Regions from separate parts of the Effusibacillus dendaii genome, predicted to be linked through region 4. Evidence: riboswitches for the same ligand, from Rfam matches in the RefSeq annotation. Region 4 holds a riboswitch; each other region holds the start of a gene.
What was found. Region 4 has a riboswitch for cyclic di-AMP ahead of skT53_RS17100 (C40 family peptidase). Riboswitches for the same ligand answer to the same signal wherever they lie in the genome.
Positions count from the first base shown of each region.

Region 1: another riboswitch for cyclic di-AMP. It lies ahead of skT53_RS14165 (C40 family peptidase); the one in region 4 lies ahead of skT53_RS17100 (C40 family peptidase).
Region 2: another riboswitch for cyclic di-AMP. It lies ahead of skT53_RS18330 (C40 family peptidase); the one in region 4 lies ahead of skT53_RS17100 (C40 family peptidase).
Region 3: another riboswitch for cyclic di-AMP. It lies ahead of skT53_RS16330 (C40 family peptidase); the one in region 4 lies ahead of skT53_RS17100 (C40 family peptidase).

Region 1 covers NZ_AP023366.1:2,630,857-2,633,057, forward strand. The annotation lists gene skT53_RS14160 (response regulator transcription factor) at 1-257, opposite strand, end outside; gene skT53_RS14165 (C40 family peptidase) at 443-1,033, opposite strand; cyclic di-AMP (ydaO/yuaA leader) riboswitch at 1,036-1,168, opposite strand; gene skT53_RS14170 (polysaccharide deacetylase family protein) at 1,329-2,201, opposite strand, start outside.
Region 2 covers NZ_AP023366.1:68,652-70,852, forward strand. The annotation lists gene skT53_RS00340 (alpha/beta hydrolase) at 1-706, shown strand, start outside; cyclic di-AMP (ydaO/yuaA leader) riboswitch at 779-905, shown strand; gene skT53_RS18330 (C40 family peptidase) at 906-1,787, shown strand; gene skT53_RS19055 (IS3 family transposase) at 1,863-2,000, opposite strand.
Region 3 covers NZ_AP023366.1:3,073,565-3,075,765, forward strand. The annotation lists gene skT53_RS16325 (APC family permease) at 1-974, shown strand, start outside; cyclic di-AMP (ydaO/yuaA leader) riboswitch at 1,028-1,156, shown strand; partial or broken gene skT53_RS16330 (C40 family peptidase) at 1,181-1,672, shown strand; gene skT53_RS16335 (AAA family ATPase) at 1,755-2,201, opposite strand, start outside.
Region 4 covers NZ_AP023366.1:3,219,055-3,221,255, reverse strand. The annotation lists gene skT53_RS17105 (cytochrome c biogenesis CcdA family protein) at 1-227, shown strand, start outside; cyclic di-AMP (ydaO/yuaA leader) riboswitch at 551-743, shown strand; gene skT53_RS17100 (C40 family peptidase) at 746-1,300, shown strand; gene copZ (copper chaperone CopZ) at 1,523-1,729, opposite strand; gene skT53_RS17090 (heavy metal translocating P-type ATPase) at 1,748-2,201, opposite strand, start outside.

The DNA of each region.
Region 1 (2,201 bases), 590 kb from region 4:
TCCATCACAGAGTCACGGGCTGTAAGCATAATAATGGGCGTATCCTTGACACTGCGGACTCGCCGGCAGATTTCCAGACCGTTTAAGCCGGGAAGCATCAGGTCAAGCAATATGAGGTCCCATTGGCCGTTCAGCGCTTTCTGCAAACCATCCCGACCTTCATAGGACAATGTCACCACAAATCCTTCATGCTGAAGTTCCAGCTCGATAAACCGGGCCAGATTTTTTTCATCTTCAATGACCAAAATGTTTTTCATCGGTTCCTCCGCCAGAGGCTTGGCGAAAGCCAAGTTTTCTTTATATTGTATCACCGGGAGTGAGAAAATCTCTGAGAGCCAGATGAAAATTCTCTCATTTTTCGACTAAGGGATAAGCAAAATCCCCCAGGGGCTGATAAGCCCATCCTGAGGGATTTCACGATTCTAAAAAACCCGTTTGCAGATTAATACATTCGTTTGACCGAAGTGATATGGTTGTACCAGTAAGAACCTGGTTTCAGCGGCAGGTAGCCGACTTTCCCAAGTCCGCCGCCTTCCTGTATCATCTGTCCGTTGCCCGCGTAAATCCCGACATGGCTTCCGTTGTTAAAAATGACAAGGTCGCCGACCTGCATCTGGCTTTTCGGGACAGGGTTCCCGACCGAAGATGCCTGTACTCTGGATGCTCCGCTCATTTTGTAGCCCAGTGCATGGTGATATACATAGGCGGTAAAGTTTGAGCAGTCAAATCCACTTCCCCCCCGGTCTTTGCTGGCTCCCCAGATATAAGGAGTACCCAGCTGGCTTCTTGCTACCATCAGTACCGCATTTGTTTTGTCCTGCCGCGTTGCGTCGAGCGGCGCTTGTGGTTGAACCGACTGGTCATATGTGACACCCGGCGGCAGATTGAATGATGCCGACCGGGTTGCCGCCGTATGGCTAGTCACTGCTCCCTGGTGCGTCGCCATATGGCGCGTAGCCGCAAAAGACGGACTGACAAACGCTGCGCTAAGCATTCCGATGGCCAACAAAGAAACAACTTTCTTTTTAAACATGAAATACCTCCCTTGTGAAGCCTGCGAGGTTAGCTGACGGGTTCGGATAGAAGGGATTTACCCGACCAAAATTGGTTTCACCCCGGATAACTGGTTCCCCCGCGCCCGATTTCTGGGCTTCGGCTGTTGTGACAACCTTACCATAGTTTCCAACCGGATTTCAGCCTGTAAATTCTGGTAAACTGCTGCAAAGCCAGTAAAAAAGCCGCCTCACGGCGGGCACGTAACTTACAAACAATTTTGGTAGATTTCTATTTTCTCCAAATTAATGTAAACTGTCCACCCAAGAGAATATCTAACCCATTTTTGAATATTTTTCCCGCAACTCTTTAGTGGAGATGACGATCAATTTGGGAATTAATAACTCTTTTTTCGTTTGAATCCGTTGCTTTCCTTGCGGGTGCATCACATACAGCAAGATCTTTAAATAGATGCGGGTGGCGAACGTAAACACCCCTTTTGGCAGATCAAGAATCCGGAAGCCAAACTGATCGGGTCCCCGGTTGATCAAAGAAATGCCGTAAAATCCCTTTACATCTTGAAAGCGCGGGTGTTTTAACAATTGAGCTGCTTTCGGCATCACCTGTTCCGTCAGGCGCACCAAGCGAATCGCCAACTGCAACGGGGAACGGGCATGCGCCCCATATTTAAAGAGAATCTCGTTGTTTAAATGAAGCTCCGCCACACGGTCCCCCGTATGAATTTCTTCCCCGTTTTCAAAGCGGATGGTCTGTCCGCGATACGTGCGAACCCGTACCTTCAACAGTGGATTGGACGGATCAATCGGCTGCAGATGAAAGCATTTATCAAAAAGCCTTTCCCACTTCATCCAGACGGAGACAAGGAGCCGTTTTGGGTAACTGAGCGCCAGTCGGCCGGGTGACAGGCGGCCAGGCGCTTTTATCATTTCGTCAATGCGAACCGGGACAAACCCTTTTGAGAGGATTTGCGGCAACACCTGTTGGAGGGCCGACAGCATCTGTTCCGGTGCGTCATGGTCGGCTCCAGGTGTACTTCCGCAATCATGCAAAAGGATCACGGAGCCGTCCGTGATTCCAGTCAGCAATTTGTTTTTGATCGATTCAGAACCTGTTTTTCGGCTCCAGTCATAAGTCAGAAGCGACCATAACACAATCCGGCAGTGTTGTCGCAAAGTGAAATCGAACAG
Region 2 (2,201 bases), 300 kb from region 4:
TGTGATTGAATTTTTGCGAAATCGTCAGTTCGCTGTTTTTGCGGGGGATCTGCCCGGACTTGGCAGGTCGGGCGGCAGACGCGGCCATATTGATCAGTTTCAGCAGTATGTAGATTGTCTAAAGAACTGGCTGCTGGAAGTGAGTCGGGAAGTTGGCGATCGGCCGATTTTTCTGTTGGGTCATTCGATGGGAGGGCTTGTCACCATCCGGCTTTTGCAGCATCCGAATGCCGAGCAACTGCCGATTCGGGGTGCTGTTGTGACATCTCCTTGCCTGCGTTTGCGAATGCGGGTTCCGAAGTGGCAGCAGAAGTTGGCGAAACTGCTGTTGCGAATTGCACCAAAATTGCGAATACCAAACCGTATTCGAGCGAACGACGTGTGCCGCTCGGAGGCGGTTGCCAGCCAATACCGGCAGGACCCGAATATGGAGTTTCGCGTTTCCGTGCGTTGGTATCACGAACTACAGAAAGCGATGAAAGATGCACTGCTGCAGGCAGGATCTGTGAAACACCCCCTCTTGATTCTGCAGGCGGGGGCGGATCGGCTCGTGGATCCGGAAGCGGCCATCGTATTCGCGGAACGGCTTACGGTAGTGGACCGATCATTAAAACTGTATCCGGGACTCTATCACGAATTGCTAAACGAACCGGAGCAAGAGGTGGTATTGGGAGATCTCACAAATTGGATCAAATCCAGAAAATAGGCCGAAAGAACTAGGTTATTACGGCAAAAGTCTATTGAAGTTCGACAAAATAGCTGATAACTTAATAGAGTAAGAAAAAATTTGCCGAATCTGACAACTGTCAGTACGGGGGAACTATTTTTTGGGGTGAATCACACACGTGTAGGGGACCTCAACCCGAACCCGACAACTAACCTCGGAGGCAACAGGAGGAGTCGCGTTGAATAGGCATTTGGCATCTCTAGTTTTTGCGGGGGCTGTTTTTTCTGCATCCCTCGGCATCGCAAACGCGCAAACGGTGTCGTCCGACACAGCGGCGTCAGCATCGACTACAATGTCAACGGTGAAAGAACCATCACCTTCATCGACGCCATCCGCAGCATCTTCGTTACCGGATGTAACGAAACAGACGCTATCACAAACCACGTCGTCACAATCTTCAACCGCATCGCCTGATACAAAATCAGCTCCCGCTTCCACTCCAGAGCCATCGGAGAATATTCTGGCGTTTGGGTCACAAGGAGATAAAGTGACTGCGATTCAGCAGCAGTTACGGATTTTGGGATATTTCACATATCCTTCAAACACTGGTTATTATGGTGAATTGACTGAAGGTGCCGTGAAAGCATTCCAAAAGGACAACGGAATTGAAGTAACAGGCAAAGTGGGCCCGACAACCGCCAAAATATTGGCAGACGTGGCTGCTAAAAACGAGGCGAATTGGAAGCAGTCAAACGCTGCCAAATCTTCTCAGTTGATTGATACGGCTGAATCGTTGATCGGCACGCCTTATGCTTGGGGCGGTACCAGTCCAAGCGGGTTCGACTGTTCCGGTTTTGTGAATTATGTTTTTAAGAATACAAAAGGTATTCAACTGGGCCGCACCACTGGAGATATGTATTCGGAAGGCACACCGGTCACTGATCTGCAGCCCGGAGACCTTGTATTCTTTGCCACGTATTCCTCGGGACCGTCACATGTAGGCATCTATGTGGGTGACAACCAGTTCATTTCGTCGACCGATTCCTACGGAGTCAAAATCGACAGCCTGAGCAATTCGTATTGGGGCCCCCGATATTTGGGCGCAAAGCGCATCGGTTAAACTACAGAAAAATTAGCAAAGCCTGATTAAATCGTCATAACCCCGCCCAGTGGAGAAGAGTACAAATAGAAAGATTTAGGCAGCGACCGTTTCCCGGTATTTAACCGGGGAGCGGTCGCTAAGCTTTTTCTGAAAACGATTATGGTTTTGGAAGAAAATATAATCTTCTATGTACTTGATTCGCTTCAGATAGTATGCGAGGGTTTGATAAATAGATTTTTTCTGTCTTTAAGTGGGAAAAGAAGGACTCGATACAGGCATTATCCAGACAAATTTGTTCTGCGTGAATGGCTACCCGATAGGTCGAGCTTTTTGAGTTTCGATTGAATACCTTGGAAGTGTGTTGAAACCCTTATTTGGAATGGAGGAACCACCCCTACCCTTAATATCTATTATAAGAATGCGGCTTTTCCA
Region 3 (2,201 bases), 150 kb from region 4:
CCGTATTATCGATGGTTACGGAAAATGCGTTCGGTCGAGGGAGTATGTACTTCGTTATACAGATTGCCACGATGCTCATTTTGACATTAGCGGCGAATACCAGCTTCAACGGGTTTCCGATTTTGGCCTCCATTATGGCGCAGGATCAAAACTTTCCCCGTATGTTTGCCAATCGGGGAGATCGGTTGGCGTTTAACTATGGAATTATTACATTGGGGATATTGGCCAGTCTGCTGCTCATCTTGTTCCGTGGGAAGACGGATCTGCTCATCCCGCTTTACGCGATCGGTGTCTTCTTGTCATTTACAATGGCACAAAGCGGGCTGGTGCTTAAATGGGTAAGAGAAAGGAACAGGGGGTGGCAGCGAAAAGTACTTATCAACGGAATTGGGGCTGCCGCGACCTTTGCTGTGGTATTAATATTCAGCATTACCAAGTTTACGGAAGGCGCATGGATTGTCGTTGTCGTGACACCACTCTTACTGTGGCTGATCACAAAGATCCACAAGCATTACGAGGCGGTTGCAAAGCAGCTGAGATTTGATTTGAACGATCCGCTCCCTCAAAAAGAATCTGTCATAATCGTGCCGGTTGCGGGAATCCACCGAGTCGTCGCATCGACCCTTGCTTACGCAAAGACTCTCTCTCCTAAAGTAGTTGCTTTCTACGTGGCGTTTTCTGAGGAAGAGGCGGAACGAATGGAGAAAAAATGGGAACAATGGAACCCCGGGGTTCGGCTTGTGACCTTCGTGTCCCGATATCGAACCGTCGTTGAACCCCTTGTGGAATTTGTAGAACGGGTTGATTGCCGTTTAAACCGAACAAGTACGGTTATGGTGTTGTTGCCGCAGTTTGTGCCCAAAAAGTTCTGGCAGCGATTGCTTCACAATCAATCCGCATTTCGAATCCGCGCGATGCTTTTCGGCCGAAAGGATGTCGTTGTGGCAACCCTGCCGTACCATTTGCAGGAGTAACTACCATACATTGTGCAATGAAGTTTACATAATGTCATGGTGTACTATCATTTGTTAAAAATAAGCCGAAGCTCAATCGAGCGCGGGGGACCCATTTTTTGGGGTGAAACCACATTAGTGGCAGGGTAATCCTCTTTACCCGAATCCGTCAGCTAACCTCGCAGGCTTCAGAGAGGAGATGTTTTCTAGGTATCGCGACATCGGTGATGATTCCGGCATTTGCAGCACCTGACAATGCTGCGGCAACATCCACACAATTACCGCCGGGAGTTAGCTTTGATACCAATATACAACCGGTTGCGCCTCTTGATGCAGATTACCAGACAAAGGTTAATGCAGTTCTGCAGGTAGCAGAAAGCAAGCTGGGAACTCCGTATGTATGGGGACATAATGAAGACCGCGGTCAGGTCGGTTTCGATTGCTCCAATTATACCGCTTATATTTATCATCACGCATTGGGGTATAAAATGAGTGGAGCTTCCCAGACTCAATACCATTCTGTCTGACGTACTGTGTCGAAAGCTGAAATGCGCCCGGGAGATCTTATAATCTTCAATAATGGCAGTCACGTTGGTATTTATGCGGGAAATGGCCGCGTGATTCAGGAAGGTGGCGGCCTGAAAAAGGTTGGCTATCTGAACGTTTCTCCTGGGTCTTCCTGGTACAATAATATTACGGCCGTTAAACGTATGTTTTAAGCAAGAATGCCTTGAGAACAAGCTGACGCCAGTATTCAACTGGTGTCAGCTTGTTTTTCTTTTACCGCTTCTATTGTACGGATTACACGCTTTGAGGCATCGGAATTTCTTCCTTATTGCCGTTTATCTCAATCCGATTTCCGGCACCTCGCGAAACATATCTGACGAATCCTTGCTGCGGACTATGTTCCATAAGCAGTTCCGCAAGCTGCAGTTGCACATATTGCCGAAAGGCTCTTTTTAAAGCACGGGCACCGTACTGTTTATCAAACCCTTTTTTGACTAAAAAGTTTTTTGCCGAATCGAGCAGTTCCAAGCGACAGTTGAATCTTAGTATTCTTCTGTTCAACTGTTCCGTTAGTACATCAATGATTTCAAACAATATTTGTTCCGAAAGCCAATTAAAAATCACAATGTCATCAATTCGATTGATAAATTCGGGCCGAAAGGTTGATTCCAGTTTTCTTTTAATGATTGTTTCCAGAAATGATTCGTTATTCCGGATTTTCCAGTAACGGGGATTTAGGTA
Region 4 (2,201 bases):
CCAACGGAGTAGGATTGATGAGCGCTTATTCGTTAGGGTTTGCGATACCATTCCTTATTTTGGCATATAGTCTTGGCTCCGTACGTTGGCTGTTGAAGTATTCTTCCGTAATCAGCCGTATCGGAGGCATTGTGATGGTAATTATGGGCTTTTTACTTCTAACGAATGCAATGACGGTAATCACGATCTATATGATTAAACTATTTGGCGGATTCACAGGGTTTTAGGAACCTGTTTCAAATTAGTTTCATGATGCGAAATAGACTGACAATTATCAGGTCATGAAGTATAAAAAATCCTGATGCGATTCTTCCATAGGTGGTGTTTTTCGCTTTACGAGAAGACTCAGATTCACCCCGGAAAAAAGGAACTAATTCCCGAATTCATCGTCATCTCCACAAGAGAGTTGCAGGAAAAATATTCAAAAATGGCTTAAAAAAGTGAGCTTTTGAACATAGTCAAAAGCCGCCGTGAGGCGGCTTTTTTATTGGTTTTGTAGCAGTTTACCACAATTTACAGGATGAAATCGGTTGGAAACTATGTTAAGGTTGTCCTACATCAGCCGAAGCCCAAAAACTGGGCGCGGGGGAACCAGTTATCTGGGGTGAAATCAGACTGCAAGTGCTATTCACAGTTTTGTGTTTTTGAAACAACACCTTGAAGAAACACTTTGCAGTTCAGTCGGGTAATCCCTTTTATCCGAACCCGTCAGCTAACCTCGCAGGCTTTACAAGGGAGGTACTTCATGTTTAAAAAGAAAGTTGTTTCTTTGTTGACCATCGGAATGCTCAGTGCGGCATTTGTTAGCCCGTCTTTTGTGTCTGCGCAAACGACGGCCACCCAATCAGCATCATTCAATTTGCCGCCTGGTGTCACATATGACCCGTCGATTCAACCAATTGCACCGCTCGATGCAACGCGGGAGGATAAAACAAATGCGGTACTGATGGTGGCAAAAAGCCAACTGGGTACTCCTTACATTTGGGGAACCAGCAAAGACCGAGGCGGCAGCGGGTTTGACTGTTCAAACTACACTGCCTATGTGTACCGCCATGCATTGGGCTATAAAATGAGCGGGGCATCCAGAGTACAGGCATCTTCGGTCGGGAATCCTGTCCCGAAAAGTCAGATGGAAGTAGGAGACCTTGTCATCTTCGACAACGGAGCACACATCGGGATTTATGCTGGTAATGGACAAATGATCCAAGAAGGCGGCGGACTTAAGAAAGTGGGTTATTTGCCGCTGAAACCCGGTTCCTACTGGTACAACCACATTACGTCCGTAAAACGGATGTACTAAACTCGTATTTCGAGCTCTGTGTTAGCCATTGAAGCTGCGTCCCTCTTTCCGGCAAGCTGAGTCGCTGCAAATTTCCTACACCCTCTTCTCTGACCGTCGATGTGATTGTGACGCTATGTATCACAAACGTCTAACAACTGAACAGTCCCCTTGAGTTTTGGGGCAATGGGGATTAAAAAGGGGATACATTTGATATGTATGCCCCTTTTTCCATCTCGTGTGTTACACTACATCGTATCCTTGATCCTCAATTGTTTCTTTTAATTGATCTACACTCACGACCGTGTCATCAAATGAAACAGTCACTTGGTTAGCTGAGAGATCCACTTTTGCGGAGCTAACGCCTACCAATTTTCCCAGCGCACCCTCCACTGAATTGACACAATGATTACAAGACATACCTTGAACGTTTAGAGTGATAGTACTCATATATTCTCCTCCGCTGTTTTATATTTTTACCCGTTTTAATCGCAATGCATTCAATACAACCGACACGGAGCTGAACGCCATCGCCGCTCCCGCCACCCAGGGTGCCAACAACCCGGCAGCCGCTACCGGAATGCCGATCGAATTGTAGAACAGTGCCCAGAACAGATTTTGCTTGATATTGTTCATTGTCTTATGGCTGAGTGAAATCGCGTCTGCAATGCTGGTCAGTTCTCCCCGCATCAGTGTGACATCGGCCGCTTCCATCGCGACGTCGGTACCGGTGCCGATCGCCATACCCACATCGGCTGTTGCCAAAGCGGGCGCATCGTTTACACCGTCTCCCACCATGGCCACCTTTTTGCCCTGCGCCTTAAAAGATTCCACTTCCTTTGCCTTGCCTTCCGGCAGAACTTCCGCCCGGATTTCCGAAATGCCGACCTGTTTGCCAATCGCTTCAGCGGTACGCCGATTG